DNA from 4 places in the Bacillus hominis genome. Region 1 is predicted to be linked to each of the others. Evidence: predicted binding sites of a transcription regulator. Region 1 holds the regulator's gene; each other region holds the start of a gene.

The links. Region 1 encodes LexA, which represses DNA repair genes until DNA is damaged. Its sites were predicted from a motif close to CGAACATATGTTCG; they were not measured.
Region 2: a site for LexA is predicted at 5,929-5,942, ahead of ruvA (Holliday junction DNA helicase RuvA). Genes of this name have one in related genera too.
Region 3: a site for LexA is predicted at 3,753-3,766, ahead of QUF93_RS21915 (DNA polymerase IV). Genes of this name have one in related genera too.
Region 4: a site for LexA is predicted at 2,547-2,560, ahead of uvrB (excinuclease ABC subunit B). Genes of this name have one in related genera too.

The regions. Positions count from the first base shown of each region.
Region 1 is NZ_JAUCFS010000005.1:3,298,555-3,306,768, forward strand. It holds gene sirA (sporulation inhibitor of replication protein SirA) at 1-249, opposite strand, end outside; gene tkt (transketolase) at 406-2,406, opposite strand; gene QUF93_RS19615 (DUF896 domain-containing protein) at 3,072-3,311, opposite strand; gene QUF93_RS19620 (YneB family resolvase-like protein) at 3,357-4,013, opposite strand; gene lexA (transcriptional repressor LexA) at 4,154-4,774, shown strand; gene QUF93_RS19630 (DUF4097 family beta strand repeat-containing protein) at 4,878-5,678, opposite strand; gene QUF93_RS19635 (DUF1700 domain-containing protein) at 5,682-6,224, opposite strand; gene QUF93_RS19640 (PadR family transcriptional regulator) at 6,217-6,540, opposite strand; gene glnA (type I glutamate--ammonia ligase) at 6,927-8,214, opposite strand, start outside.
Region 2 is NZ_JAUCFS010000005.1:3,977,361-3,985,574, forward strand. It holds gene spoVB (stage V sporulation protein B) at 1-323, shown strand, start outside; gene QUF93_RS23205 (DUF421 domain-containing protein) at 353-1,000, opposite strand; gene QUF93_RS23210 (TIGR04086 family membrane protein) at 1,104-1,487, shown strand; gene yajC (preprotein translocase subunit YajC) at 1,525-1,785, opposite strand; gene tgt (tRNA guanosine(34) transglycosylase Tgt) at 1,813-2,952, opposite strand; gene queA (tRNA preQ1(34) S-adenosylmethionine ribosyltransferase-isomerase QueA) at 2,965-4,017, opposite strand; gene QUF93_RS23230 (DUF2905 domain-containing protein) at 4,037-4,237, opposite strand; gene ruvB (Holliday junction branch migration DNA helicase RuvB) at 4,234-5,235, opposite strand; gene ruvA (Holliday junction DNA helicase RuvA) at 5,241-5,858, opposite strand; gene QUF93_RS23245 (iron-hydroxamate ABC transporter substrate-binding protein) at 6,048-6,992, shown strand; gene QUF93_RS23250 (BofC C-terminal domain-containing protein) at 7,005-7,535, opposite strand; gene QUF93_RS23255 (branched-chain amino acid ABC transporter substrate-binding protein) at 7,970-8,214, shown strand, end outside.
Region 3 is NZ_JAUCFS010000005.1:3,743,216-3,751,429, forward strand. It holds gene QUF93_RS21890 (hypothetical protein) at 1-26, opposite strand, end outside; gene QUF93_RS28935 (PTS sugar transporter subunit IIC) at 155-343, opposite strand; gene rnz (ribonuclease Z) at 778-1,701, opposite strand; gene QUF93_RS21905 (DUF3932 family protein) at 1,891-2,142, shown strand; gene QUF93_RS21910 (hypothetical protein) at 2,247-2,375, opposite strand; gene QUF93_RS21915 (DNA polymerase IV) at 2,496-3,734, opposite strand; gene QUF93_RS21920 (hypothetical protein) at 3,877-4,077, shown strand; gene QUF93_RS21925 (tripeptidase T) at 4,139-5,257, opposite strand; gene QUF93_RS21930 (GNAT family N-acetyltransferase) at 5,385-5,930, opposite strand; gene prli42 (stressosome-associated protein Prli42) at 6,241-6,333, shown strand; gene QUF93_RS21940 (DUF3894 domain-containing protein) at 6,424-6,663, opposite strand; gene QUF93_RS21945 (L,D-transpeptidase) at 6,728-7,288, opposite strand; gene QUF93_RS21950 (aromatic acid exporter family protein) at 7,305-8,214, opposite strand, start outside.
Region 4 is NZ_JAUCFS010000005.1:4,664,257-4,671,437, reverse strand. It holds gene QUF93_RS27005 (ATPase) at 1-278, shown strand, start outside; gene QUF93_RS27000 (hypothetical protein) at 299-526, shown strand; gene QUF93_RS26995 (MerR family transcriptional regulator) at 627-1,388, shown strand; gene QUF93_RS26990 (hypothetical protein) at 1,385-2,005, shown strand; gene QUF93_RS26985 (DUF4362 domain-containing protein) at 2,051-2,482, shown strand; gene uvrB (excinuclease ABC subunit B) at 2,633-4,609, shown strand; gene uvrA (excinuclease ABC subunit UvrA) at 4,615-7,181, shown strand, end outside.

The DNA of each region.
Region 1 (8,214 bases):
ATAAAGCGTATGAATATGATTTGTTTTTTCATATTTGCCAAGAACACGCAAAGCTTGTTCTAATTTATGATGAATTTTCATTACTTGTAATGGCATCGTAATATACGTCATTTGTTTATATAATACTTTCTTCTCCGAAAGGGACCCAGATTCTGAAAATCGAGCAAATAAATCAAAAAACAAATATTCACGACCAAAGTAAGCTTTCGCAATATCCTCTTGAATTAAATACAATTCATACGTTTTCATTTTTTCCCTCCCGATCTGGACAACCTTTTCCCTACATTATATAAGAGAAAATTTGCAATGATTGTCTGACTACGGAGAGAGAAAAAACTTTTCTTGTCGAAAAAACTCAATTACATAGAAAAATCTCCCCATGCTGGAGAGATTTTTCTAAAATCATTAAAGCATTTCTTTTACTTTACGAACAACGTTCTCTACAGTAAATCCATACTCTTCCATAATCTTCTCACCAGGAGCTGAAGCACCGAATGTGTCAATACCTAGTACATCTCCATCAAGACCTACGTAACGGTGCCATCCAATTGTAGCACCCATTTCAATTGCGAAACGTTTCGTTACTGCTTTTGGTAGTACAGATTCTTTGTACTCAGCAGTTTGAGCTTCAAAGCGATCCATAGATGGCATGCTAACAACAGTTGCATCAACGCCGTCTGCTGCTAGAGCTTTTTGCGCTTCGATTGCTAAGCTTACTTCAGATCCAGTTGCAATTAAGATTACATCAGCAGTTTCTTTCTTGCTTGCAGAAACTACATATGCACCTTTTGCTACTTTTTCATAAGTATCGTCTTTTGCACCTTCTAATGTTGGAAGATCTTGACGAGTTAACACTAATGCAGTTGGTGTTTTTGTAGATTCTAGAGCTAGTCTCCAAGCTGCTACTGATTCGTTACCGTCTGCTGGACGAATAACAGAAACGTTTGGCATTGCACGAAGTGCTGCTAATTGTTCAACCGGCTCATGTGTTGGGCCATCTTCACCAACAGCGATACTATCATGTGTGAATACATACGTTACAGGCAATTGCATTAATGCTGCAAGGCGAATTGCTGGACGTAAGTAGTCAGAGAATACGAAGAACGTACCACCGTAAGTTTTTAAACCGCCATGTAGTGCAATACCGTTCATTGCTGCACCCATCGCAAACTCACGAACACCGTACCAAATGTTTTTACCGCTGTAATCAGCTCTTGTGAAGTCTTTTTCGTTATTCATATATGTTTTGTTAGAACCAGCAAGGTCAGCTGATCCACCAAAGAATGATGGTACAGACTCTGCAATAGCATTAATTACAGCACCTGAAGAATTACGTGTTGCTGCTTTTGATCCTAATTCATAAGTTGGTAAGCTTTGTTCCCAACCTTCTGGAAGAAGACCGTTCATTGCTGCTTGCAGCTCGTTTGCTAATTCTGGATATGCTTGTGCATATTCACCGAGCATCGTGTTCCATGCAGCTTGTGCAGTCTCACCAGCATCTTGTACCGTTTTACGGAAGTTGTCATATACTTCTTCTGCTACATGGAAATCTTGTTCCGCAGTCCAAGCGTATGCTTCTTTCGTTAATTTTGTTTCGTCTACACCAAGTGGAGAACCGTGTGAAGCTGATTTTCCTGATTTGTTTGGAGAACCGAAACCAATTGTCGTTCTTACTTCAATTAGCGTTGGGCGTTTTTCGTCAGCTTTCGCTTCTTCAATTGCTTTTGCAATTGCTTCAATATCGTTTCCATCCTCAACACGAATAACTTGCCAGCCGTATGCTTTGTAACGATCTTCTACACTCTCAGAGAATGAACGATTTAAATCGCCATCTAATGAAATATCGTTTGAATCGTAAAGCACAACAAGACGACCTAATTGTAAATGAGCAGCTAATGAAGATGCTTCAGCAGAAACGCCTTCCATTAAATCTCCATCACCACAAATAGCGTATGTATGATGATCTACTACATTATACGCATCACGGTTATATTTAGCCGCTAAGTGTCTTTCAGCCATTGCCATACCTACAGCAGTTGCAATACCTTGTCCAAGTGGACCAGTTGTTGCGTCTACACCTGCTGTGTGACCATACTCAGGATGTCCTGGAGTTTTGCTTCCCCATTGACGGAAGTTCTTTAAATCATCCATTGTTAAGTCATAACCAGATAGATGAAGTAGGCTGTATAGTAACATTGAACCATGACCTGCAGATAATACGAAACGATCGCGGTTAAACCACGTTGGGTTATTTGGATTGTGTTTCATAAATTGAGTCCATAATGTATAAGCCATTGGTGCTGCACCCATTGGCATTCCTGGGTGACCAGAGTTTGCTTTTTCAATCGCATCAATGGATAATGTGCGAATCGTGTTGATAGAAAGTTGTTCGATTGAATGTGACATGCTATTCTTCCCTTCGCGTATGTTAGTAAACGTTTTATACATTTATATGATATCTTCCCACGCAAGATTATACAACATGTATCGACAAATATGTTGATGTTTTTTTGATTTTTTATAAAAAAATCAACGTTTTCGGTAATGTATGGGCATTCAATATGACATACTTTTTCATTGTTTTTATTTTAGGAAGAAAGGGAATTATCTGTATTTTTATGCAATATCATTAAATCTAAAAATAAAGAAGATTATTCTCCCTTTGAATCGAAATAAAATCAATAATAATTACCATCAAAGTAACACATGCACAAGATCATATTTTAAGCTTAGCGCAAATATGAAAAGCACATTAATTTCAAACACGCACTTCTACTAATCATAAAACAAATGTCACACGCATATTCTCTTCGCATCTATTTTATCCTGCCTAAAGAATTACTATATATACAATCCACTTGCAATCATTGCTTCTAATAAAACTATGTCAACCAATTCGATTTATTCACATATTACCTTCACAACGAGTGCATAATAAAAGACATATCAATAGATATGTCTAAATTAACCGCTCACTATGTATTGAAACGATTGAAGTAGCATTACAACTGGAAAGCTATTACTAACGTATCTTTCTATTAATATCAAAAAAGATGGGTTATGCCCATCTTTTAATTTAATTTTGCATTATCTTGCTTTTTTAAAGCTTTTAATTTCGCCGGTGTAACATCTGTACCTTCTTCGTTAACGACTTTAATTCCTTTTAATTCGTTTAACATATTTTGACGAAATCCTTTTAGATATTGTTCACGTAGCGATTGGCGCTCACGTTGTTCTTCTTCAGTTAAGCCTTCAGCTTTTGCTTTTTTCGCTAAGAAGTTAATGCGTTCAATGAGTTCGTGACTTGGCATCTCGAATCCCCCTTCTACTCAAAACTGATTATTATCATACAATAGTTAGTCCTCTTTATCAAGCAATTGCTTTGTATATTCTACATATCTTCGATGTACAGTTGCTTTTGAAACATCATGACCAAAACCACGAAGTGTTGCTGCAATTTCTTCAAAAGTTAATTCATTTCGGCGTAAACGTACAATTTCCTCAATTGGCACTTCTTTTTTCTCACGTCCTATACTTAAATGACGATTTTTCAAATTATTCTCCGGACGAAATCCTTTCTCTACCGCCCTTTGCATGCCACGTTTAATTTTTAAATTGTGGATCTTTCTTTGATACTCTTCAACGATCCCAATTATATCTAGCACCATCGAATCTGAATCTGAAAGCTGTAATTCACCACTATGCGTGTGCGTATAAACTTTTATCCCCTCTTTATGTAAACAATGCATTAATGCAATCTTTGCATTTCCTCTACCAAGACGCGTTTCATCCTGTATAAGTAGTACATCAACTTGTTCATCTCGAATTGTATCTAGTACTTCTAATATGCCATCACGTTCAATTGTATAACCGCTAGCCTGCTCCTCAATTACCTTTGTAACATCCATTTGATAGCGCTCAGCTAAATGCAATAATTCATCTTTTTGACGCAATAATGATGTTTCCTGTTCTTCTTTTGTTGTGCTCACACGTGCATAAATAATTGCATTCATTTTGAACCCTTCTTTCTCACTATATTTCCTTATAGTGTATCATAAATTCGCCTTTCGTTCGAACTTATGTTTGTAGAATGTTTATTCGCATGTTATACTTAATAATAATAAAAACGAAAGAAAACGAGGTGTTAGAAAACATGGAAAAGTTAACGAAACGCCAGCAAGACATTCTCGACTTTATTAAGCTAAAAGTACAAGAAAAAGGATATCCACCTTCCGTACGTGAAATCGGCCAAGCAGTCGGCCTCGCTTCTAGTTCTACAGTGCACGGACATTTATCACGACTAGAAGAAAAAGGATATATTCGACGCGACCCAACAAAACCACGAGCAATTGAAATTTTAGGTGACAACCGAATAGAAACAGAAACACAATCAGTTATTCAAGTTCCAATCGTCGGAAAAGTTACTGCCGGTTTACCGATTACAGCAGTAGAAAGTGTAGAAGAGCACTTCCCACTTCCAGCTAGTATCGTTTCTGGATCAGATCAAGTGTTTATGTTACGTATTTCTGGAGATAGTATGATTGAGGCTGGTATCTTTGATGGTGATTTAGTCGTAGTCCGTCAACAACAGTCTGCATACAACGGTGAAATTGTAGTTGCTTTAACAGAAGATAACGAAGCAACTGTTAAACGCTTCTATAAAGAAAAAGACCATTTCCGTCTACAACCGGAAAACTCTTCACTAGAACCTATCATTTTAAAACAAGTGTCAGTTATCGGAAAAGTAATTGGCGTATATCGTGATTTACATTAAAAATAATAAAAAGAAGATAATCCCCTTATTTATATAGGGCATTATCTTCTTTTTATATTTTGATAGATTTCCGTTCATCCAAAAGAGTGCATTTCATTAATTATTAACGCGTTTCAATAGTAACATCTCCAGCAGTGGTTTTTCCGCTAATCTTTTTACTACCATTACCAATCGTTATATTTTTATTTTCCTCATTAAAAATTGTTACATCTCCGGCAGCGCTTTGCCCACTAATAACTGCATCTTGCGGTTTTTCCAATAAAGTAATATCTATATCTCCAGCAGTTGAACTTGCCTCTAAATCATATTTAGAATCATGATCAATGATATCTACATCTCCACTAGCCGTTTTCGCTGTCACTTTCCCTATTACTTTTTTAAAATTCACCTCACCAGCTTTTGTAGATCCCTCCACACTCTTTGCTTTTACATGTTTCAAATCTACTTCTCCCGCAAGTGTCTCAACACTTACACGGTCACCTTTCACATCACTTATTTCTATTTGTCCAGCGGATGATTTTACTTTTATCTCTTGGTAAAAACGTTCAGGTACAAGTATAGTCAATGCAGGCGTTTGAAAATCGAAAGTAAAAAATGAGAAATCAAATGAAACACCTTTCTCTATTTCCCCTATGACTTTCAATGTGTCACCATCTTCAGCAATACGAATCTCCTGTTTACTTACGTCTCCTGTTTGCTTTACATAAAAAGAGGAATCAGGAGATTTTTGGACAACAATATCTCCAGCATCTAACTTAACTTCTACATTTTTTAGCGTTTCGTTTTTAATAACTTCTTCCTTATTTCCTTTCTCTGCAGTTTCTACTGCTTTTTTATATGTTTGTGAAATCCCTATTACTCCAATAATGATACAAGCGATAGCTACTAATAATATTTTTTTCATCATCTACTCCCCTTTTATCATTTTGAAGTTCCATATTACATATCGTACGCATAATCTCTTAAACCACTTCGTACTATAATAAGCGATAATACATAACAACAAACCTACTCCGACAAATGTTATACTAACGAAAAGATCCAACCATATAAAAGTGCCCATAAATACTTTGATAATAACAAAAAACGGTGTCACTACACTAGCAATACCACCGACCCAAAAGGAAAATATAAAAGCGATAATTGCAACTAACGGGCCTAACACAATAATAAAATTAAACAAACTAAGTCCAATCGCTGCCATAACAGCTCTTGTCACATTTGAAGTCGATGGATCTTTTTTCATCTCATCAAATCGATACATCGCAAGTAAGTCTTTTGCAATTGCTTTCGGAGAACCTAGCCCTTTTATTATTTCCGATTCAGTTTTCCCCTCTTCTACCCCGAATTGAAAATGCTCTTCATAATCAAATAAAATATCTGTCCTCTCTTCTTCCGATAACTTTCTAAGCTGATTCGATAATTCCTTAAGGAACTGTTCTTTATTCATCCCAATTCACCCCTTCAATAATTTCTTGTACCCCTTTCGCAAAATCACGCCACTCTGTTACTAATAATGTAAGTTGCATCTCTCCTTGCTCTGTTAGTTGATAATATTTACGGGGCGGTCCTTCCGTGGATTCTTTTAAATATGTTTGAAAATATCCCTCTTTCGTTAAACGACGTAATAACGGATATACAGAACCTTCCGATATTAAAAATTTATTAGAGATTTGCTGAACAAGTTCATAACCGTAACAATCCTTACGTTTTACAAGTGCCAATACACAAAGTTCTAACACACCTTTTTTAAACTGAACGTTCAAGGACAATCCCCCTTTCTCATTTCAGTACTGTTCAATACACGGTACCTAATTTATCCATAATATACCACTTGGTACTATTTATTGCAAGGTACTATATTTTCGCACTTTAATTTATCACTAAACACATCCACAACATCAAACACTGAACAAAACATACAATGCAATTGTTTTTCTATATATACCCATAGCCAGCACGCATATTAAATCCTTATTCAATCACCTCTTCCCGAACCGAAAAATGATTTAAAGTTTACTACGTTAAATTGAAGAAATACAATAGCACTTTAAATAATCTCCATGATTTTTTTCTGGGCATTTCGCAGGCACCTATTTTGCCCACAAATAAAAAAAGCCCTGATACCGTAGTATCAAGGCTTTATCATCTCTTAGTATAGAGACATATATTGATCGCGTTCCCATTGGTGAACTTGAGTTCTAAAGATATCCCACTCAATCTCTTTCGCTTCGATGAAGTGCTCAAGTAAATGATCACCTAATGCGCCACATACGATTTCATTAGATTGTAAAGTAACTAATGCTTGCGCTAATGTTGCTGGTAAGTCAACGATACCTGCTTCTTCACGCTCTTCTTTTGTCATTACGTAGATGTTACGGTCTACTGCAGCTGGTGGAGTTAATTTGTTTTTAATTCCGTCAAGACCTGCTGCTAATAATGTAGCCATTACTAAATACGGGTTTGCAGCTGGGTCAACACTACGTACTTCTACGCGTGTACTAATACCACGAGATGCAGGGATACGTACTAACGGGCTACGGTTTTGTGCAGACCATGCTACGTAACATGGAGCTTCATATCCAGGTACTAAACGTTTGTAAGAGTTTACAGTTGGGTTTGCTACCGCTGTAAATGCTGGTGCATGTTTTAAAATACCTGCGATGAAGTGACGAGCATCATCACTTAATTGTAAATCACCATTTTGATCAAAGAATACGTTCTCACCATTTTTAAATAATGATAAGTTACAGTGCATACCTGAACCGTTTACACCGTATAATGGTTTCGGCATAAATGTTGCATGTAAACCATGTTTACGAGCAATTGTTTTTACAACAAGTTTGAATGTTTGAATGTCATCACATGAGCGAATTGCATTTGCATATTTAAAGTCAATTTCGTGTTGCCCTGGAGCAACCTCATGGTGAGATGCTTCAATTTCAAAGCCCATTTCTTCAAGCTCAAGAACGATATCACGACGACAGTTTTCCCCTAAATCCATCGGTGCAAGATCGAAGTATCCACCGTTATCGTTTAATTCTAATGTTGGATTTCCTTTTTCATCAACTTTAAATAGGAAAAATTCTGGCTCTGGTCCAAGATTGAAATCTGAGAATCCTAATGCTTCCATTTCTTTTAACACACGCTTTAAGTTGTTACGTGGATCGCCATCAAATGGAGTACCATCAGCATTGTAAATATCACAGATTAAACGAGCTACTTTACCTTTTTCAGCTGTCCAAGGGAAAATTACCCAAGTATCTAAATCCGGATATAAATACATATCAGATTCTTCAATACGTACAAAACCTTCAATAGAAGATCCATCAAACATCATTTTGTTATCAAGAGCCTTTGTTAATTGGCTCACTGGAATTTCTACGTTTTTAATTACTCCTAAAAGGTCTGTGAATTGTAAGCGGATATACTTTACATTC
Region 2 (8,214 bases), 680 kb from region 1:
AAATGATGGGGGTTGCCCTCGCCATCGCAGCAAATATAGTAACCGTAACATTCCTTCACTACGCCACTGTTTTAAAGAAAATTGCATTTACCATTTACGCAAAAGACTATATTTTCGGTGGAATTACTATCGGGATTGCTGGTACCTTCGGTTTTTATCTTCATAAGCATATCGTTTTTTCTCATTCACTTGGCGTACAAACATTGTGGGAAATCACCTTAACAACAATCGTTTATATCGTTCTCCTCTTCGTTTTCAAACTCATTCGAAAAGAAGAATTAAGTCGTCTCCCTATCATTCGGAAACTTTCATTTCTGAAGTAAACTGGCTTGCCATTCAAAATGGTAAGCCTCTAATTTTCTTTCAAATCAACAAAAAATTGTCCATTTTGAAAACTACAATATAAAATCTGTTTCACATCTTTATAACCTAAGTTATTCAGTTTCTCAACGAGCCATTCATCTGTATGTTCGATCATTTGTAAATGACTAGATTGAATTTCTCCATCAATAATAAGAGGAAGAGTAAACTGCAATGTATCTTGTTTATTTTTTTGTTTTTGAAAGACAGATAACTTTCCAGATGGTTCTAAAATAGCGTATTCTACATCACGTACATCTCCGATTCCTTGCTCACGTAGTTGCATCAATAAATCATCTATGTTATATCGCTGCTTCCGCATCTTTTTTTCATCAATTTTACCTGCATTCACAAGAATAGCAGGCTCCCCTTCTATTAAATGCCGAAAACGCTGAAACTTTAAAGAAATGACCGACAAAACAATTTGTATACACATAAGAAAAGTCATTGGAACTAATTGATGCCAAAGTGATTTATCTGTATTTTCAATTGCCACTACAGCCATTTCACCGAGCATAATGAATACAACCAAATCTAATACGCTCAATTCTCCAATTTCACGTTTACCCATAAGACGAAAAATAATTAAAATGATTGTATACAAAAGCATTGTTCGTCCGATTATTGATACCCATTCCATTTCTACATCCCCTTTTTTTACTTATAGGGTCTCCTACAAAAAAGAAACTAGTCTAACTTAAACAAAATGAAAATATGCTTGTATTAAAAAGGGGGAATGCATAATGGATGGAACGAAAAAATTATCGAGCGCAATCGGCTTCGGTATTATTACCCTATTAATCCTCGCATCTATTACAAGTATGATCATGGCTCTTTTATTAAAATTCACGAATATTAATGAAGGGACATTAGTAATTACTATTTTTATACTAGCCCTTCTATCTATGCTTATGTCTGGATTTATTGCTGGTAAAAAAGCACAAGGAAAAGGGTGGTTAGTAGGTTTCACTACAGGACTCACATTCACTCTTCTCGTCTTTCTCGTTAACTATTTAGGCTTCTCTCAAACTTTATCGAACTCACAGGTACTCTACCAATTAGCATTAATGGGTGCGAGTACACTCGGAGGCATTTTCGGTGTAAATATGTCAAAACAAAATAAGTAAAAAAAGGCCCTGCACATTTCATGCAGGGCCTTCATCATTAGTTTTTCACAACTTCACGAATCGCATTGCGATCGAAAGTTAAGTGTGAACCACCAGATTTAACAACAATTTTCGTTTCATCCACTGATTCGATTGTACCGTGTAAACCACCGATTGTTACGATAGCATCACCTTTTTTGATTTCATTTTGCATTTGAGCAACTGCTTTTTGACGCTTTTGTTGCGGGCGAATTAATAAGAAATAGAAAATCGCAAACATCGCAACAATCATAACGATATTCATCATACCTGCATTCATCTTGTGTTCCTCCTTTTAAATTATGTATTAGAAGTTTTTAGCATTCGGTTTATTAAAGCCATACTGTTCAAAGAACTCTTCGCGGAAATCGCCAAGACGGTCTTCACGAATAGCTTGTCTCACCTGCTCCATTAAGTTTAACAGAAAATGAAGGTTGTGATAAGACGTTAAACGAATTCCGAACGTTTCATCACATTTCATTAAGTGACGAATGTACGCACGAGAATAGTTTTTACATGTGTAGCAATCACAGTTCGGATCAAGCGGACCGAAGTCTCTAGCGAATTTCGCGTTTTTCACAACTAGACGGCCTTCACTTGTCATACATGTACCATTTCGAGCGATACGAGTTGGAAGCACGCAGTCAAACATATCAACACCGCGAATCGCACCATCAATTAACGAGTCAGGAGAACCTACTCCCATTAAGTAACGTGGCTTATTATCTGGAAGAAGTGGTGTTGTAAATTCAAGTACACGGTTCATAATATCTTTCGGCTCCCCAACAGATAAACCACCTATAGCGTAACCAGGGAAATCCATTGAAACAAGATCTTTCGCACTTTGACGACGAAGCTCTTCAAACTCTCCGCCCTGTACAATACCGAATAAACCTTGATCTTGTGGACGTTCATGCGCCTTTAGACAACGCTCTGCCCAGCGGCTTGTACGCTCTACAGACTTCTTCATGTATTCAAAAGTAGCAGGGAACGGTGGACACTCATCAAATGCCATCATAATATCTGAACCTAATGCATTTTGGATTTCCATCGCTTTTTCTGGTGATAAGAATAATTTATCTCCATTTAAGTGGTTACGGAAATGAACACCTTCCTCTTCAATACGGCGGAAGTCACTTAAACTGAATACTTGGAAACCACCAGAATCCGTTAAAATTGCACGATCCCAGTTCATAAATTTATGCAAACCGCCTGCTTCACGAATAATTTCGTGACCTGGACGTAGCCATAAATGATACGTATTACTTAAAATAATACCAGAATCCATTGCTTTTAATTCTTCTGGTGACATCGTTTTAACTGTTGCAAGTGTACCAACTGGCATAAATGTCGGTGTATCAAATGAACCGTGCGGCGTGTGCACACGTCCTAAACGGGCACCCGTTTGTTTACATGTCTTAATAAATTCATAACGAATTGCTGTCATAATTTACTCCTTTTATTTGTTTCTCGTTTTAGCGTGAGATGCAACGAACATTGCGTCACCGAAGCTAAAGAAACGATATTTTTCTTTTACTGCTTCATTATAAGCATGAAGTACATTATCTCTATTTGAAAATGCACTTACAAGCATAATTAATGTTGATTTCGGCAAATGGAAGTTTGTAATTAAACCATCAATTGCTTTAAATTCATATCCTGGGTACATAAAAATATCTGTCCAGCCAGAAGCTGCGCAAAGCTTACCACTATGGTCTGTCGCAATCGTTTCTAACGTACGAGTTGATGTCGTACCTACAGTAATAATACGTCCGCCATTCTCTTTCACACGGTTTAATAACGCAGCAGTCTCTTCAGACATATGGTAATATTCTGCGTGCATATGGTGCTCTTCAATTGTATCTGCAGAAACTGGTCTAAATGTTCCAAGCCCTACATGGAGTGTAATGAATGCTAACCCGACGCCTTTTTGCTTCAATTTCTCGAGTAACTCTTCTGTAAAGTGAAGTCCAGCCGTCGGTGCTGCTGCTGAACCGATTTCTTTCGCATATACTGTTTGATAGCGATCGCGATCTTCCAGTGTCTCTTTAATATATGGAGGAAGTGGCATTTCCCCAAGTTCATCTAAAATTTCATAGAAGATGCCGTCATATGAAAATTCAAGCTGACGTCCACCTTGATCTGCAGTTCCTGTGCAAATTGCTTTTAATTTCCCTTCGCCAAAAGAAATTACAGTTCCTTCTTTTACACGTTTCGCTGGCTTAACAAGCGTTTCCCACTTATCGCCATCCTCTTGTTTCAAAAGAAGCACTTCAATGTGCGCACCTGTATCTTCTTTCACACCGTGCAAGCGAGCAGGCATAACTTTCGTTTCATTTAAAACTAAGCAATCCCCCTCATGTAAGTAAGAAAGAATGTCCGTAAAATGTTTATGCTCAATATCGCCTGTTTCACGGTCTAACACCATTAATCTTGATGTTTCACGCTCCTCTAGCGGGACTTGTGCAATAAGTTCTTCTGGTAAATGAAAATCAAACAGATTAATATCCATAACTGTATCCACCTATTTCTTATTTGAATCGATTTATTATATACATAATAAAAGATAATGCAATACTTAACACAATACATGTAATGATAGGAAAATAAAAGGTAACGTTACCTTTTTTCACAAAAATATCTCCTGGAAGCCTTCCTATGAACTTCCAAGCTAATCCAACAACAATGAGCAAAATACCAGCTGTAATAAGCAGCTTTGGCATCTCCGTCATACTTTTGGCATCTCCATTCCGAAATGCTCATATGCGAGCGGTGTTACAATCCGGCCTCTTGGCGTTCTTTGTAAAAAGCCAATTTGTAATAAATACGGCTCATACACATCTTCAATCGTATGCGATTCTTCCCCAATCGTTGCTGAAACAGTTTCTAATCCAACTGGACCACCGCGGAACTTTTCAATAATACCAAGCAGTAATTTATGATCGATATGATCAAGTCCTAATTTATCTACTTGCAATAGTTCTAACGCCATTTGTGTAATTTCCATCGCAATCGTTCCGTCACTGCGAACTTGTGCGAAGTCACGTACACGTCGTAATAGACGATTCGCAATACGAGGTGTACCACGGGCACGTCTTGCAATTTCTAATGCAGCTAACGAATCTATTTCAACTTCAAACACTTCTGCTGTACGTTCTACAATCGCAGAAAGCTGATCTACTGTATAGTACTCTAATCGTGAAAGTACACCAAAACGGTCACGAAGTGGTGCTGATAATGCACCTGCACGCGTCGTTGCCCCAACTAGCGTAAATGGAGGTAAGTCTAGACGTACAGAGCGAGCTGACGGTCCTTTCCCAATAACGATATCAAGGCAAAAGTCTTCCATCGCTGGGTATAACACTTCTTCAATAGATCTATGCAAACGATGAATTTCATCAATAAATAATACATCCCCAGGCTGAAGTGCTGTTAATACAGCCGCTAAATCTCCTGGTCTTTCAATTGCGGGACCTGACGTTGTTCGAATGTTAACACCCATTTCATTGGCAATAATATTCGCAAGCGTCGTTTTACCAAGTCCAGGTGGTCCATATAAAAGCACGTGATCTAACGTTTCTTCACGCATTTTCGCCGCTTCAATAAACACTTCTAAATTATGTTTCGCTTTATCTTGGCCAATATACTGACGGAGCGTCTGTGGCCGTAATGAATACTCTAAATCCGAATCTTCATATGCAGATTCCCCTGAAAGGAGACGTTCGTCCATTATACTCACCTCTTACCATTTAGTAAAAGACTAAGTGCCTTTTTGATATACTGATCCGTTGTAAGTGATTCTTTTAATAATTCTGGTACAACGCGAGAAACTTCTCTCTCCGCGTAACCAAGTGCTCTTAGTGCTTCAAGCGCCTCATCAAGCTCAGTTGATGAGCCTTTCTTCTGATCAAAGCTTTCAACATCTGAGAACAGATCAACAAATGCATCTGGCACGACATCTGCTAGTTTTCCTTTTAAATCTAAAATCATTTGGCGCGCTGTTTTCTTTCCGACGCCCGGGAATTTCACTAAAAACTTCTCATCTTCATGTTCAATCGCTTGAACGACCTGTCCTGTTTGACCAGAAGCTAAAATTGCAAGAGCGCCTTTTGGCCCAATGCCAGACACACCTAACAACTTTGTAAATAATAAACGCTCTTCACGTGTTTTAAACCCGTAAAGTGCCATAATATCTTCTCTCACATAATGATATGTATAGACACGGATTTCTTGCTTACTTCTTTGAAATACATACGGATTCGGTGTGAAAATTTGATAACCAATTCCATTATGGTCAATTACGACATATTCCGGTCCTACATACTCCACGTAACCTGTAACATATTCAAACAAAATACGATCTCTCCCTCTTAAATCATGTATTCCATTTTAACATATTTAACAATAGAAAAGCGAGACTACCCCAACAAATGTTCCCTGTTTACAATTTCCGTTTTTTTCTATTGACATAAAGACAAAAAGAACATTACTATACAGGAGTCAATAATGATTATCAATATTAATTAAAGGGGTTACATCATGATGAAACAAAGGCTATTTATTTTATTTACTATTATGCTAGTTGTTCTTTCTATTGTTGGCTGTTCTTCTCAAAAAGAAGAATCAAAAGCAAAAGAACAACCGAAAACAAAAGTTGTAAAACACGCTAAAGGGGAAGCAACAATTCCAGTAAATCCAAAGAGAATTGTTGACTTATCTGGATCAACAGAAGAGTTATTACTTCTTGGTCATAAACCTGTTGGTACAGCAAACACATATAAAGATAAAATCCAAAATCATTTAACAGAAAAGCTAGACGGAGTAAAAGCAGTAGGTTGGTACTGGGCACCTAAAGTTGATTTAGAAGCTGTTACTGCTCTAAAACCAGACTTAATTATTTTAAATAACCGTCAATTAAAAATTTATGATCAATTAGAAAAGGTTGCACCGACAGTTGTTCTAGAAACAAACTTAGAAGACTGGCGCGGTAAGTTTAAAGAAGTAGGTAAGCTATTTGACGAAGAGAAGAAAGCTGACAAATGGATTGCAGACTACGATAAAAAGGCTGACTCTTTATCTAAGAAAATTAAAGAAAAAACTAAAGATGAGAACTTTATGTTCGTTGCAGTAACACCACAAAACTTCCGTGTATACGGTAGCTTCGGATATGGTGACATACTCTTTAACGATTTAAAACTTCCAGCAACAAAAGGTACAGATTTAAAACAAACGATGGCACAAGTATCACTAGAAGGCCTTGTTGCATTCCAGCCTGACCAAATGTTCGTTGTAAACTTCGGCGGAGAAGCTGATAAAGTATACGAAGACTATAAAAACAGCGCCGTTTGGAAAGATAATAAAGCAGTAAAAAATAATCACGTATATGAAGTATCGAACGAAGCCTTCAATACGAAAGCATTCAACCCAATCGGAAAAGATATGCTAATTGATGAAATCGCAAAAGAAATTTTAGCTAAAAATAAATAAGAAAAAAGCAGCTCACCCTGAGCTGCTTTTTTTCTTATTTTGCACTGCATACTGCTTCATTTTTTCGATTGTCTTTACAAAACCTTCTTTTGATTTTATGCGAATACCACGTTTCAATTCCGCACGCTCATAACTTTCAAGCTTTTTCATATCAATTTGAAAGAAGGAATGGATCGCGTTATCACTTTTCGGTACCCCTTTGAAAATTTGCAATATCCCTTCCTCTGAAACACCAAAATAACCGCTCGTTTTCAGTAAAGGAGAAATATCATCAACTTTCTTTTGTAATACGATTTGCACATCATCACGATCAACAAGTTGCCATTCTTTATATTGCTGTAAAAACTTTTCTAAATCCGCTACTTTTTCTGTAAATATTTCTTCACTTACTTCTCCATCAACATACATACGCTCTAATAAAATTGTAACTTGAGGTTCTTTCTCTGTTACTTCTGGTACTGGCCCTTCTGCCCTCACATTCGTTTCACAAACTAAACAAAACATCATCACGAAAGCTTGTACTGCAATCAGTATCCATTTCATTTCCGTTCACCTCTTTTAGGCAAGATCAAACTTTCATTTGTAGTTTTTCCGGAAATGGGGGTTTTATCCATATAAACAATAGCATTAAATTTCTAAGAAAAATAAAAAATGCAGATAAGGGTTAATCCTCATCTGCATATATCATTTACTTTTATATAAAATGAAAGACGCCTGCAAAGCAGGCGTCTTGATGCGTTTACGGCGAGAGACCAGGCGACCACATTCGCGTGTTTAGCACTTAAGCATATCTCTCGTCTTACGTAAATTAGCTCATCGCTTTGCTAATATAACATTAATAAGATAGAAGCGCAACATGTTTCTAAATATATTTTTCTTCCTCTTTCACCCAATTGAAATTTATGTAAATTATAAATTGATTAATGTAACATATATGCTACGATTAATTTTATAAATATAAACAGGGGATGAATGCTTTGAAAAAAATTAAAGATGAGCGCCTCATACTTCAAATGTTAAAAAACATACGTGTTGCCTTTATATTTCAATCGATTGGTATAATTGGAATTCTAGGTTATATCGGACTCACTGAAGGAATTAATCAAATTACAAAATCTCCATTATGGTTATTGTTTATGTTTACTGGTATTTTAATTAACTATTTACAACTAAGTGTTTCAATCGATGTAGAAGTAAGCGAAAAAGAAATGAAGCTGATACC
Region 3 (8,214 bases), 440 kb from region 1:
CATAAGAAATATAGCGTTACTTTCATTGGATCATTAAATCTAATCCTTCTGGTACACGTTTTTCAATTTGTTTTACTAAAAATGATATAAGATAACCAGCAATAAATCCTGGTAGCAATCCAAAGTTTAACACAGAAGCCATTGCAAGCATAGCCTAAACAGGTGATACACCCATTGCTAATGCAACTAAAGTGGCACCCGCTACTCCGCCTAGACTATCTGCTGATCGTCCAACCTCTTTTAAAAATGGTATACCAATTAAATCTCCACTAACGTATAATTGAAAAACTTCAACTAAGAAACTTGCAACGGCCGCATTTGCTAAAGCCCCCATTGCTTTCATACCGTTTGGAGCTTTAAAACTAAAGAGTGAAAAAGACTTAGTACAAATAATAGTAATATCGTTCCCTTAATAATCTCCATGATGCTCTCTCACTGTTTAGTCAATTTCGTTTGTTACGAAAAATGACTAAAACGCATGATGTAAATTATAATGTGCCCTCATTATAGCTTGTTTTTTATGAAACGCTTACTTTTATTGAATTTTAAAATTTCTGAATAAAAATCTATTTTCCCTATTTGTATCACTTGTATGTCGTCCTACTTATATAACAGTTTTTCTAAATAATCGGTATTATATATTTTTATCCTATATCTCTAAACCATTACAACTTTCTGTATTATCCAATATAAATATAAAATGATAACAGTTTTAGTAAAAAATTTTTTTATTATAAATAAAAAAAATGGCAAACATATGTTACCATTTTTTGAATATTACTTTTCTACTGGAAATGATTTCAAATCCATCGCGATTTCTGTATTAGAAAATAACTCTCTTGCTTCTTTCAGCAATTCCTTATATGTATCTCCTTGATAACGAGAACTAATATGAGTCAATATTAATCGCTTTACATTTGCATTTAATGCAATACGCGCAGCTTGTTCTGTTGTTGAATGGAAATAGTCATGTGCTTGCTGTCCATCTTCTGCCGCAAAAGTCGCTTCATGAACAAGTATATCGGCATCTTGCGCAAGCTCTCTACTCGCTTCGCAATATCGTGTATCGCCTAAAATTGTAATAACTCTTCCTTTTTGAGGCGAGCCGATAAAATCCTTTCCATTTAACACTGTGCCATTCTCTAATTCAACTACTTCTCCATCTTTTAAACGCTTAAAGATTGGACCCGGTTTCACACCCATTCCCAGCAACTTATCAACTAAAAGAGCTCCCTGTATATCTTTCTCTACAATTCGATATCCGAAACATTCGATTCCGTGTGATAACCTTTTTGTTTCTACACTGAATTCATTATCCTCAAACACAATACCCTCTTCCGTAATCTCAACGATTTCAAGTGGATATTTAACATGTGTCGTACTTACTAATAATGCTACTTCAATAAATTGTTTAATTCCTTTTGGGCCGTACACTGTTAACGGCGTCGTTCCTCCTTGAAAAGAACGGCTCCCTAATAAACCCGGCAAACCAAAAATATGATCTCCATGTAAATGGGTAATAAATATTTTTTCAATGCGTCTTGGGCGTACAGATGTATGTAAAATTTGATGCTGAGTCGCTTCACCACAGTCAAATAGCCACGTTTGCCCTCGTTCTTCTAACAATTGTAAGGCGATTGCTGAAACGTTCCTTCCTTTTGAAGGAACACCTGCACCAGTTCCTAAAAATACAAATTCCACTTTCTTTCCTCCAGCTCTTTATATAATCTATCTTTCATCTTACGGAATGTTATTTCAAATGGCAAATTGAATTTACATAACCAATCATCTAGACAACTATATAACACGAACGTTTGAAATAAAAAACTTAACAATTGTTCGTATTTTGTAGTAATATAACTATATCATATATAAAGGGAGCGTTTTATTATGAAAGAAGTATTTCGTTTACAGACTGATTTTTCATCTTCATTTGATCGCTGGGTAAGTTCTTTCGTTTCTGATCATCCAGCACAACTAGAGTGGACGACTTTAAAAGAATTAATTCATGAATATACAACATCACATACAAATGAGACGTTACCAACATATATTTCTTCAGCTTTAACATATTACGCACAACGCGTTTCAACAACAAATAGCTCAGAGATTGTTATTTTTGAAAACCCTACAATCTCATAATCTATAATAAAAAGCACTGATTACAGTGCTTTTTATTTATATCCATACTCGTTTGCTCTCCTTGTTTTCAACTTGGCATGGGGCTGAAAAAGGATCTGATCGCTTCAATGCATGACCGGATTCTCTCTTCTATCTAAAAAAGAAGGGTTTATATCCATAACACCTTTTACATATACCCATTTTTTCACTTTCAACAAATAAGCAACAGCTATGCATAATCCGACACACTCCATACTCGTTTGTTCTCCTTGTTTTCAACTTAGCATGGAGCTAAAAAAGGGTTTGACCGCTTCTACGCATGGCTAGATCCTCTCTTCCATCTAAAAAAGAAAGGTTTAAATCTCTAACAACTTCTACATAAACTTATTCTCTAATTTTTGCTGAAACGACTTCTCTTGCTTACGTAATAATTGACTACCTCGCTGTAAAATAGGTGTTCCATACTTATCATTGATTTGATCAATAACAGCAAGTAACGGCTCTTCTTTCGCATCTTCTTCAAATGAAAACAAATCTAACTGTTTTACCGATTCTGTCTTCCACTCTAATTCAGTAGCCGTAACACCTAACAAACGAACAGAATCACCATCCCAGTGTTGCTTCCATAAACGGGATGCCGCTTGGAAAATAACCCGTTCTTCCCAAATTGCATTTTTCAATTGTTTACTCCGTGTTACTGTGCGACGATCATGGTATTTAATCATAATTTGAATGTTATAACTAACGAGAGTTCGTTTTTGTAACCTTTTGCTTACTGATTTCGATAATCTTTCTAACATATCAAGTAATTCTTTTTCTTCATCCATATCCTTTGAGAAAGTCATCGAATTTCCAACGCTTTTATGTTGTCCCATTTGATTTGGATCAACTTCCCTGTCATCCATACCTTTTGCACGTTTTTGTAAATCAACACCGTGCTTTCCAATTTTAGCGCGAATGATATGCTCGTCTCCTTTTGCTAACTGTTCAATTGTATGTATATGAATGTCTTTTAGTTTTTCAGCTGTTTTCTCTCCGATTCCATGCATCTCTGCAACGGATCGTGGCCAAATAATTTCTGGGATATCACGTTTTCGAAGTACTGTAATACCAAGAGGTTTTTTCATATCTGAAGCAGTCTTTGCTAGGAAAAGATTTGGAGCGATTCCGATGCTACATGGAAGCTGTAACTCTGTTAGTAACGCTTGTTGAATCATCTTCGCTATTTCAGGAGGCGAACCGAGTGCATAGCACTCTGTAATATCTAAATACCCTTCATCTATCGAAACCGGTTGTATTTTTTCTGTAAAACGGGAAAGAATTTGAAACATTTGAAATGAAGCTTCTCGATATAATGTAAAATTAGGATGCCTCACAACTAATTGCGGACATAATCTCTTTGCTTCCCATAGAGGCATCGTCGTACGTATTCCATTTTCTCTCGCCTCATAACTACATGTTATGATAATCCCTTTTCTCTCTTTTTCATTCCCCGCAATCGCTAATGGCTTTCCTTGTAATGATGGGTCATGAGCAATTTCAACAGATGCGAAAAAACAATTCATATCTACATGTAAAATAACACGTCCATTTTTCGGATACATTTCTCGCATAATACTCACCCCTTTCAAAGAACGTTTGTTCTTTCATTATATCAAATTCATGTACAATATAATAATTACTTATTCTTTTTATCCTTATTTTTGCTATACTTTATATGAACTATGGATATTATTGTAAAAGGAGTGATCTATTGTGAAATCAAATAGTAAACTCAACTATACATTTCTCGTTATTATATTAGTCATCTTAATTAATTATTTATTACTTCCTATTTTTGATATAAACGTAGCAGGGCTCCTTCCACGTTTACTAAGTATCGTAACAACCTATATACTGCCATGGATTTTCCTATATTGGCTTATCCGCCTTGTGAAAGCACTTGAATCAAAATAAAAAAAGACGCGTAAACCATAATTGGTTCACACGTCTTTTTTACTTTTTTTTACTTTATTACTTACTTCGCTACTTCTTCAATAATAGCTACAACTAATTCTGCTGTTTTCGCTAATTCTTCAACAGGAATTTTTTCATTTGTTGTATGAATTTCTTCATAACCAACTGCTAAGTTAACTGTTGGGATACCATGTCCTGCGATTACGTTCGCATCACTTCCGCCACCACTTTGGTGAAGAGAAGGCGTACGACCGATGTTTTCAGCTGCACGTTTCGCAACTTCTACAACGTGATCGCCAGCAGCAAACTTAAATCCTGGATACATAACGTTTACTTCAACGTCTGCATGACCACCCATTTCTTTTGCAGTTGTTTCAAATGCTTCTTTCATTTTTGCAACTTGTGCTTCCATTTTCTCATTTATTAAAGAACGAGCTTCTGCAAAAATTTGAACATGATCGCAAACGATATTTGTTTGTGTACCACCTTCAAAACGTCCAATATTTGCAGTTGTTTCAGAATCGATACGACCAAGTGGCATCTTTGCGATTGCTTTTGCTGCGATAGTAATTGCAGATACACCTTTTTCTGGTGCTACGCCAGCGTGAGCTGTTTTCCCGCGAATAATCGCATTCACTTTCGCTTGTGTTGGCGCTGCAACTACAATTTCACCAACTTTTCCATCACTATCTAATGCATAACCATATTTTGCTGTAATACGCTCACGGTCTAACGCTTTTGCACCAACAAGACCAGATTCTTCTCCAACTGTAATAATAAATTCAATTTTACCATGAGGAATGTTTTTCTCTTTTAAGACACGAATTGCTTCAAACATAGATGCTAATCCAGCTTTGTCATCGGCTCCTAAAATTGTAGTACCATCTGATACGATATATCCATCTTTAATAGAAGGCTTAATTCCATTACCAGGAACTACTGTATCCATATGAGAAGTGAAATAAATTGTATCAACACCGTCTTTTGTTGCTGGTAAAGTACAGATTAAGTTACCTGCACCATGACCAGTCACACCCATCGTGTCATCCTCAAATACTTCTACACCTAAAGCAGTAAATTTCTCTGTTAACACTTTGCAAATTTCTGCTTCAAATTTTGTTTCAGAATCTACTTGTACTAACTCCATAAATTCATTTACTAAACGTTCTTGATTAATCATAAGACTGCGCCTCCTGCACTACCATTATGTATGTAACAACATTAATTATAACAGAATTTCGCAAAAGTTTCGAAATACAAGACAAAAAACAGATGGTTAACACATCTAGATCCCCATCTGCCTCCTATTACTCGTTTAACAATACCCAGCGCATATGATCTTCCCAGATTCCATTTACCATTAACATCTTCCTAGATACTCCCTCATATTGAAAGCCTATCTTCGTCACTACTTGTATAGATGCTAAATTACGTGGCATAATCGGCGCTTCTATACGATGTAAATGAGATTCCTCAAAAGCAACTTGAATTGCTTTTCTAAGCGCTTCTGTCGTATAGCCTTTATTCAACTCTTCTTTATCTAATTTGTAACTGAGTACACAAGATTGATAAATACCACGAACGATTAAATTAAATGAAATACAACCAATTATTTTCGTATCATCACCCTTTTTAAAAATCCAAAGCCTGATGATCTTACCTTCCGCGAACTCTTTTCTATCCTTTTGTAACTTTTTCTTTTGATAATCTAACGTGAAAAAATCCTCCGGTCTATACTCTTCCCACGCTTTTAAAAATTCACGATTTTTGTCGTAATATTGAAGAACTTTTTCCGCATACGACTCATCAATTTCTCTTAAATGTAAACGATCTGTTTCGTATATTTTCATCATCGTATCTCCATTCTTCATGCCTGCATAACAAAAAACTAGTACTCTATCTTTTAATATATTCTCTACACACACAAAAATTTCCTGTTATACTTTACACACATTTCTCGAAATTTGTCATTTCTCTCCCCTTGTCCACAAATCCATTTCTCGTTACAATAAAGTGAAGCTTTAATTAGTTGCACCAATCGGGCGCTTACGGATAGTTGATCTCCTACCTAACTTCCCCGCATTCGCCGAATTTTGAGGTGAGACCCTTACTGTCCGCAAATAGCGGGATAAAATTTGTACTGATTTGCAAGGAGGTTTAACGATGCATAAAAAAGCTCAAAAAATTATGGTTTATATAATGCTAATTTCTATGCTTGTAACAACACTACTTACTGGCGCAAGTATGTTTTGGTAAAAAGGACGATTCACTCGTCCTTTTTTTACTGCTTACACATACAAAATAGACCATCTCGAAATCGAGATAGTCTAACTTGTAATGAACATTTTATTTTATATATATTACAATTGCTACAATACTAAAGGAAAAAGCCATTACAAGTGCTATTACAAAACTTGTATATTGTTTCTGCTGAAATGCCCCAATAACAAAAGTAAGATTGAGTAATGCCATAAATACAATCGCTACAACGTAAGAACATATATTAAAAGTTGCTAATATGAATGTAATGACAAATAGAAAACCAATGCAAAACTGCATGTAAGAAATTTTTGGATTCAAATACATATGAGCAACCCCTTTACTTAATTATCTTTATATATTCTCATTAACGCATGGTTATGTACACATGTCAAGACAACTTATAGAAAAGAAAAAAGCCAACCGTTTCGTTGGCTTTTCCAAATACTATGGCCCCTTTTTCCTTCGCCAATTGCTGAAATGTTTTTTTCGATTTCACAATCGATACTTTCGTTCCAATTGGAATACGATCAAACAAATATTCCACATCATGTTTCTTCATTCTTATGCATCCTTGCGAAATATATTTTCCAATTGAACTAGGCTGATTTGTCCCATGTATCCCATATTTACTTCCATCAGTTCCTCTTGCGTTAAATCCCATCCACCTCGATCCAAGTGGATTTTTCGGAGATCCACCAGGAATATCCTTCGCAATATAATACGGATCCTTCGCTTTCAGTACAATATCAAAAGTTCCTTCTGGGGTTAATTCATTTGTTTTCCCTGTCGCTACTGGAAAAATCTTTTGAATCTTCCCATCGTCAATGTAAGCAAGTTTATTTGTCGCTTTATTTACAATTATAAAAGGATCTCCAGCACGTGGATTATCACCAAGAGGCCAAATCGGCGATAAAGAAAAACATAATAATAAAGAAAGAAGATACGGCATATATAATTCCTACCTTCTAAATAAGTTCTTTTATATTATCCTTTCCCTTAAAACGACTTTTAATGAGCAAATATTGCTCCATTTCATAAACAAGTTGAACGAGTTTTGCACGTATTTCAAATTCTTCTCGCGAGACTGGTAAAGGCATTTCTCTAAATACCTCTCGCATTTCTTGAAGTTGTCTTAACGAAATGACCCCTGTACTTTCAGGACGAATAGAATTTCCTATATTTTCGATTACGTCTGCAATCATATCAGCTTGTTCATACGTCCAAGACAGTGATGCAGCTAATGGTATCATTCGCTCCAAAATTTCAAATTGTTGCATACGCATATCAAAATACCGATAATAATAGTCATCTTCACGCATAAATTCATTCTCAAGTTTTTTAAATGATAAATCTTTTGCTTCTTTTAGCATCATTTCTGTTTCAATTAATTCGGCCCCACTCCAATTACTATCTCGATTTCGTAAATAAACGACCATTTCAAACAAAATCGTTCTGAAATGGTCTTCTATTTTCCCTTGATACTCTTTCAGTTTATTCTCACTGCTTGGCATGTACATGTTTACTAATAAAGCGACACTAATTCCAATCGTCAGTATAGCAATTTCATTTCCAACTATAAGCCATGTAATTTGTTTCAATGAATATAGATGCATGACAATAACTGAGCTCGTGACAATCCCTTCTTGAATTTTAAACATAACTGCAGTAGGGATAAATGTAAGTAATAATACACTAATTGCAAGTGGTGTATAACCAATTGTTTCAAAAATACAAAATGCGAATACCATTGATAATACACAAGCTAAAAAACGATGTAACGATACTTGAACTGATTTACGTTTCGTGTTTTGTACACATAAAATGACTAAAATACCCGCTGAACTATAAAATTCTAAACCTAATAACTGAGCAATT
Region 4 (7,181 bases), 1.4 Mb from region 1:
CTCTTATTATTTTATATGCTGTGTCTGAGTATAGGGAGAAAAGGCGATTAAAAGAAGAAGGCGTACCTGCATTAGATGAGAGGGTCATGAAAAAAATGCAGCAATATTTTATGGTTTGTATGGTAGGTTTCTTTTTACTTTTTACCTCGTACCTTTGCGTGAATAAGTATTTAGATAGAGAGATCGTGGATGTAAATGAATCATTATATATAGTTATTTTTGGACTGTTAATTAGCGTGGCATCGACGAGTGTATTAGCAACAAGGGACATCAAATAAATATATAAAGGGGAAACGGGATGGGATTAGCGGTATTATGCGTTGCGACGGCTATATTTGCAATTTTGTGGGGGATGCAAAACTTCTCTCGTAATCCAGTGCCAAGTGTATGTATTATGATTGGTGCTGTAGGTTTATCATACTATTTATTAGTTTTAGCGCATTATCATAAAACAGCAATAAGTGTTGTTGTTGGGGCAATTATTTTATCTTGTGGACGTGCTATACAAAAGGGTTTTCTTCCATAAAAGCTGTTTATACAAAGGGTATAAACAGCTTTTTGTATTTTTTTTACAAACTACTTGAAAGTTACGTTACGTCATCTTTTATAATGAAGGAGAAGAGGTGATGGAGTTGATTTCGATTCAAGAACTAACGAGGGAAACAGGGGTTACAGTAAGGACGTTACGTTATTATGATCAAATCGATTTATTAAAGCCGAGTGGAAAAACTGATGGAGGACATCGGTTATATAGCGAGAGAGACGTTGTTCGTTTGCAGCAAATTTTATTTTTAAAAGAAATGGGTTTTTCGTTAAAAGAGATTACGAATATGTTAATAACGGGTGAGCTCAATTTAAAAGTATCGCTTGGAAAGCAACTTAAGTTTGTACAAGATGAACAGAAGAAATTTAATCGAATGGAACGTATTTTACAAGCGGTTGTTTATTCAGTAGATGTGGAAGGGGAACTGGATTGGAAAGTTATGTTTGAACTTATTCAGCTTTCGAAACAGTCTCCTCGAATACGTGAAATGTTCCAAAATGAAGTTTTTTCTAAGGAAGAACAAAAGTTGCTTCATAATTTGCCGAACATGAGTGAAGAAGATCCGAATGTTTTAGAGTGGGTAGATTTATTAAAGCAACTACGTAACTTTATGAAAGACGGTAAGGAAGCATCATGTGATGAAGTACAAGGCGCAACAAAGAAATTAATGCAGAAGTGTTTAGAGATGGCAAATGGTGATGAAACATTTTTAGATAAATTGTGGGAAGTAAGAAAGTCAAAAGAAGATTCACAGAAAATGAGTATGTATCCAATTGAGGAAGAGCTTCTAGTATATATGGATGAGGCTTTTCGTATATATGATGAAAGGGAGAGAGATAAATGAGTATACTGGCAGAATATCGGTGGTATTTTTTAATTGGTGCAGAGATTGTATTTTGGTTATCGGCTATCGGTTTCTTTTTACTCCGTTACGGATTCCGTTTGAAAAAGGCGAGTTTTATTATGGGGATTGTGCTACTCGTAAATGAAGTGTTTATTTTAACTTTAGGGGTAGTGGACTATTATCAAACAGGGAAGTTCTCTAATTTTCAAATCATTACGGTAATCATTTTATTATATGCAGTTTTTTATGGAAAAAAGGATTTGAAGAAATTAGATATATATGTGCGAAAATTAGTTGCTAAATGGCGGAATGAACCAGCGCCTATTATTGAAGAACAGGTAGAATTAACAGGCATGGCCTATGCGAAGCAAGAAATGAAAACTTGGGTACTACACCTTGTTTTATTCGTCGCTGTGCATATTTTCTTTTTCTTCGCGTATGGATTTATTCCATTTGAACAGTGGAGCAATTGGTTAGAGTCAGGAATCGTTTTAAATAAAGCAGCAAGCCGTGTAAGCCAAGTGTGGGCTATTATTCTTTTAGTGGATACTGCAATTTCATTTTCATATGTGATTTTTCCGAAGAAGGAGAAAGAAAACGAGAAGCTACTTTCATAGAGGAAAGTAGCTTTTTGGGTATACAAATAATTTTTATAGGAGAGGCTGACAATAGAAAAAAGAAGCGGTTTTATATGCCTAGTTCTCTTTAGCTTAGTAGCATGCTCACAACCTAACAGTGCAATTGATAAGAAGAATGATGTCGTTGCAAAGGGGGCAGAAATTTCTAATCTGGATAAATTCGAAAAGTTCGTTTTGAATGTGGAACAAGGGGAAGTTGATAAAATAAGAATTGTAAATTATACAGATGAAGGTGATCCGGTTTTTCAAACGTTAGAGCATAGTGAGAAAGATATACTTTATGTGTTAGATAATAGACAAGACCAATTTGCTGGTGACCATAAAGGGTTACATAAAGATAGTTGTAAAAGGATTGTTAAAGAGCAACGTGAATTAGAAACAGGTTATAGGTTAATAGATTGTACGAATGAAAATGGGCGCAATGGATATGACCTATTATATGTACCTAAAAAATAGAGTTAGTAGAGGAAGGAAGTATTTATTCCTTCCTTTTTTATGTATATATTGTCGAAAGTTTTACCGAATATCTGTTCGTTTTTTTAGGTTTTTTATGAGCATTCGTGGTAAAATAATAATACAGATTTTTATGAGGAGGTCGGTTTTTAGTTGGAACATCCATTTGAAATTATCTCAGAATATTCCCCGCAAGGTGATCAGCCGGGGGCGATAGAGAAGCTTGTAGAGGGAATTAATAGTGGAAAGAAAAAGCAAGTGTTGCTTGGAGCGACAGGGACGGGTAAGACATTTACGATTTCAAATGTCATTAAAGAAGTGCAGAAGCCAACACTTGTGATGGCTCATAATAAAACGTTAGCAGGGCAGTTATATAGTGAGCTGAAAGATTTCTTTCCTAACAATTCTGTTGAGTATTTTGTTAGTTATTACGATTATTATCAGCCAGAAGCGTACGTACCACATACGGATACGTTTATTGAAAAAGATGCGCAAATTAACGATGAAATCGATAAATTACGCCACTCGGCAACGTCTTCCTTATTTGAACGAGATGATGTTATTATCGTTGCGAGTGTATCGTGCATATACGGTTTAGGTTCTCCGGAAGAATACCGCGAGTTAGTTGTTTCACTTCGAGTTGGTATGGAAAAGGACCGCAATCAATTGCTTCGTGAACTTGTTGATGTACAGTATGGACGTAATGATATTGATTTCAAGCGTGGTACATTCCGTGTGCGCGGAGATGTAGTTGAAATTTTCCCTGCATCACTTGACGAACATTGTATTCGAATTGAATTTTTCGGAGATGAAATAGATCGTATTCGAGAAGTAAATGCATTAACGGGTGAAGTATTAGCAGAACGTGATCATGTAGCAATCTTCCCGGCATCTCACTTCGTTACACGTGAAGAAAAGCTGAAGGTAGCTATTGAAAATATAGAGAAAGAATTAGAAGAGCGTTTAAAAGAATTAAATGATAACGGTAAATTGTTAGAAGCGCAGCGCATAGAACAACGTACACGTTATGATTTAGAAATGATGCGTGAGATGGGTTTTTGTTCAGGGATTGAAAACTATTCCCGTCATTTAACACTTCGTCCAGCAGGTTCAACACCATATACACTTTTGGACTATTTTCCAGAGGATTTCTTAATTGTTATGGATGAGTCGCATGTATCGGTTCCGCAAGTAAGAGCGATGTATAACGGGGACCAAGCACGTAAGCAAGTGCTTGTGGATCATGGATTCCGTCTGCCATCAGCTTTAGATAATAGACCGCTCACATTTGATGAGTTTGAAGAGAAAACGAATCAAGTTATTTACGTTTCGGCAACGCCAGGACCATACGAGTTAGAGCAGTCACCGGAAGTAATAGAACAAATTATTCGTCCAACAGGGCTTTTAGATCCACCAATTGATGTACGACCAATTGAAGGTCAAATTGACGATTTATTAGGAGAGATTCAAGATCGTATTGCAAAAAATGAACGTGTATTAATTACGACTTTAACGAAAAAAATGTCAGAGGATTTAACGGATTACTTAAAAGATGTAGGAATTAAAGTGAACTATCTTCACTCTGAAATTAAAACGTTAGAACGTATTGAAATTATTCGTGACCTTCGCCTTGGTAAGTTTGATGTACTTGTCGGTATTAACTTATTAAGAGAAGGATTAGATATTCCAGAAGTATCACTTGTAGCTATTTTAGATGCTGATAAGGAAGGATTCCTACGTTCAGAGCGTTCATTAATTCAAACAATTGGTCGTGCGGCACGTAATGAAAACGGCCGCGTTATTATGTACGCAGATCGTATAACAAGATCAATGGGAATTGCGATTGAAGAAACGCAGCGTCGTCGCCAGTTGCAAGAAGCTTACAATAAAGAGCATGGTATTACGCCGAAGACGATTCAAAAAGGAGTACGTGACGTTATTCGTGCGACAACAGCAGCTGAGGATACGGAAACGTATGAAACAGCACCAGCTAAGAAGATGACGAAAAAAGAACGTGAAAATACAATTGCGAAGATGGAAGCAGAGATGAAAGAAGCAGCAAAAGCGTTAGATTTCGAGCGTGCAGCTGAATTAAGAGATTTACTATTAGAATTAAAAGCGGAAGGGTGAAAAGAGTGAGTAAGGATTTTATTGTTGTAAAAGGTGCTAGAGCGCATAATTTAAAAAATATTGACGTAACCATTCCGAGAAATCAGCTTGTTGTTGTGACGGGATTGTCTGGTTCAGGAAAATCATCGTTAGCATTTGATACGATTTATGCGGAAGGGCAGCGCAGATACGTGGAATCTTTATCCGCGTATGCGCGCCAGTTTTTAGGGCAAATGGATAAGCCGGATGTTGATACGATTGAGGGTTTATCTCCAGCGATTTCAATTGATCAAAAAACGACGAGTCGTAATCCACGTTCAACGGTTGGAACGGTAACAGAGATTTATGATTATTTACGTTTATTATTCGCACGAATTGGTACGCCGATTTGTCCGAATCATGGAATTGAAATTACATCACAAACAGTGGAACAGATGGTAGACCGTGTTCTTGAATATCCTGAACGTACGAAGTTGCAAGTGCTAGCGCCTATCGTGTCAGGGCGTAAAGGTACGCATGTGAAAGTATTAGAAGATATTAAGAAGCAAGGTTATGTTCGTGTGCGCGTTGATGGAGAGATGCTGGATGTATCTGAAGAGATTACGTTAGAAAAAAATAAGAAGCATTCAATTGAAGTTGTTATTGACCGTATTGTTGTGAAAGAAGGAATTGCAAGCCGACTTGCAGATTCACTCGAAAGTGCTTTAAAGCTTGGCGGGGGCCGAGTTTTAATCGATGTAATGGGAGAGGAAGAACTTCTATTTAGTGAACATCATGCTTGTCCGCATTGTGGTTTTTCAATCGGAGAATTAGAGCCGCGTATGTTCTCGTTCAATAGTCCGTTCGGCGCGTGTCCTTCTTGTGATGGACTTGGCTCGAAGTTAGAGGTAGATTTAGAGCTTGTTATTCCGAACTGGGATGTATCATTAAATGAACATGCGATTGCTCCTTGGGAACCGACAAGTTCACAATATTACCCGCAATTATTAAAATCTGTGTGTAATCATTACGGCATCGATATGGATATGCCGGTGAAAGATATACCGAAGGATTTATTTGATAAAGTGTTGTACGGAAGCGGGGAAGAGAAGGTTTATTTCCGCTATGTGAATGAATTTGGTCAAGTAAAGGAAAATGAGATTTTATTTGAAGGTGTTATTCCGAATATCGAGCGTCGTTATCGTGAGACGAGTTCTGATTATGTTCGTGAGCAAATGGAGAAATATATGGCGGAGCAAGCTTGTCCAAAGTGTAAAGGCGGACGCTTAAAGCCTGAGAGTTTAGCTGTTTTCGTTGGTGATAAAACGATTGCTGATGTAACGAAATATTCTGTTCAAGAAGTACAGGAGTTCTTCTCGAATGTTGAGTTAACTGAGAAACAACAAAAAATTGCTCATTTAATTTTAAGAGAAATTCAGGAACGCGTTGGGTTCTTAGTGAACGTCGGTTTAGATTATTTAACGTTAAGTCGTGCAGCAGGAACTTTATCAGGTGGTGAGGCGCAGCGTATTCGTTTAGCAACGCAAATTGGTTCTCGCCTTACTGGCGTACTGTATATCCTCGATGAGCCTTCTATTGGTTTGCATCAGCGCGATAATGATCGTCTTATTCGTACATTGCAGGAAATGCGTGATTTAGGAAATACGTTAATCGTTGTTGAGCATGATGAAGATACGATGATGGCTGCTGATTATTTACTTGATATCGGACCTGGTGCAGGTATTCATGGTGGTCAAGTTGTATCAGCAGGTACACCAGCTGAAGTTATGCAAGACGAGAATTCATTAACAGGGAAATATTTAAGCGGTAAAGAGTTTATTCCGGTACCACTTGAAAGACGTAAAGGTGATGGACGTAAAGTGGAGATTGTCGGTGCGAAAGAAAATAACTTGAAAAATGCGAAGATGTCATTCCCTCTAGGAACATTTGTAGCAGTGACAGGCGTATCTGGCTCTGGAAAAAGTACGATGATTAATGAAGTGCTATATAAATCGTTAGCTCAAAAGTTATATAAAGCGAAAGCGAAGCCAGGGGCTCATAAAGAAATTAAAGGTCTTGAGCAGTTAGATAAAGTTATTGATATTGATCAATCACCAATCGGGCGTACACCACGTTCCAACCCAGCAACATATACAGGTGTATTCGATGATATTCGTGATGTGTTTGCGCAAACGAATGAAGCGAAAGTGCGTGGATATCAAAAAGGACGTTTCAGCTTTAACGTAAAAGGCGGCCGTTGTGAAGCGTGTCGTGGTGATGGAATTATTAAAATTGAAATGCATTTCTTACCAGACGTGTATGTTCCGTGTGAAGTTTGTCACGGTAAACGTTACAACCGTGAAACGTTAGAAGTGAAATATAAAGATAAGAATATTTCTGAAGTGTTAGGGATGACAATTGAAGATGGGGTAGAGTTCTTTGCTAACATCCCGAAAATTAAGCGTAAACTTCAAACACTTGTAGATGTAGGGCTTGGTTATATGAAATTAGGACAACCAGCTACGACGTTATCAGGTGGTGAGGCGCAGCGTGTGAAATTAGCTTCTGAATTACATCGTCGTTCTACAGGGCGTACGTTATACATTTTAGATGA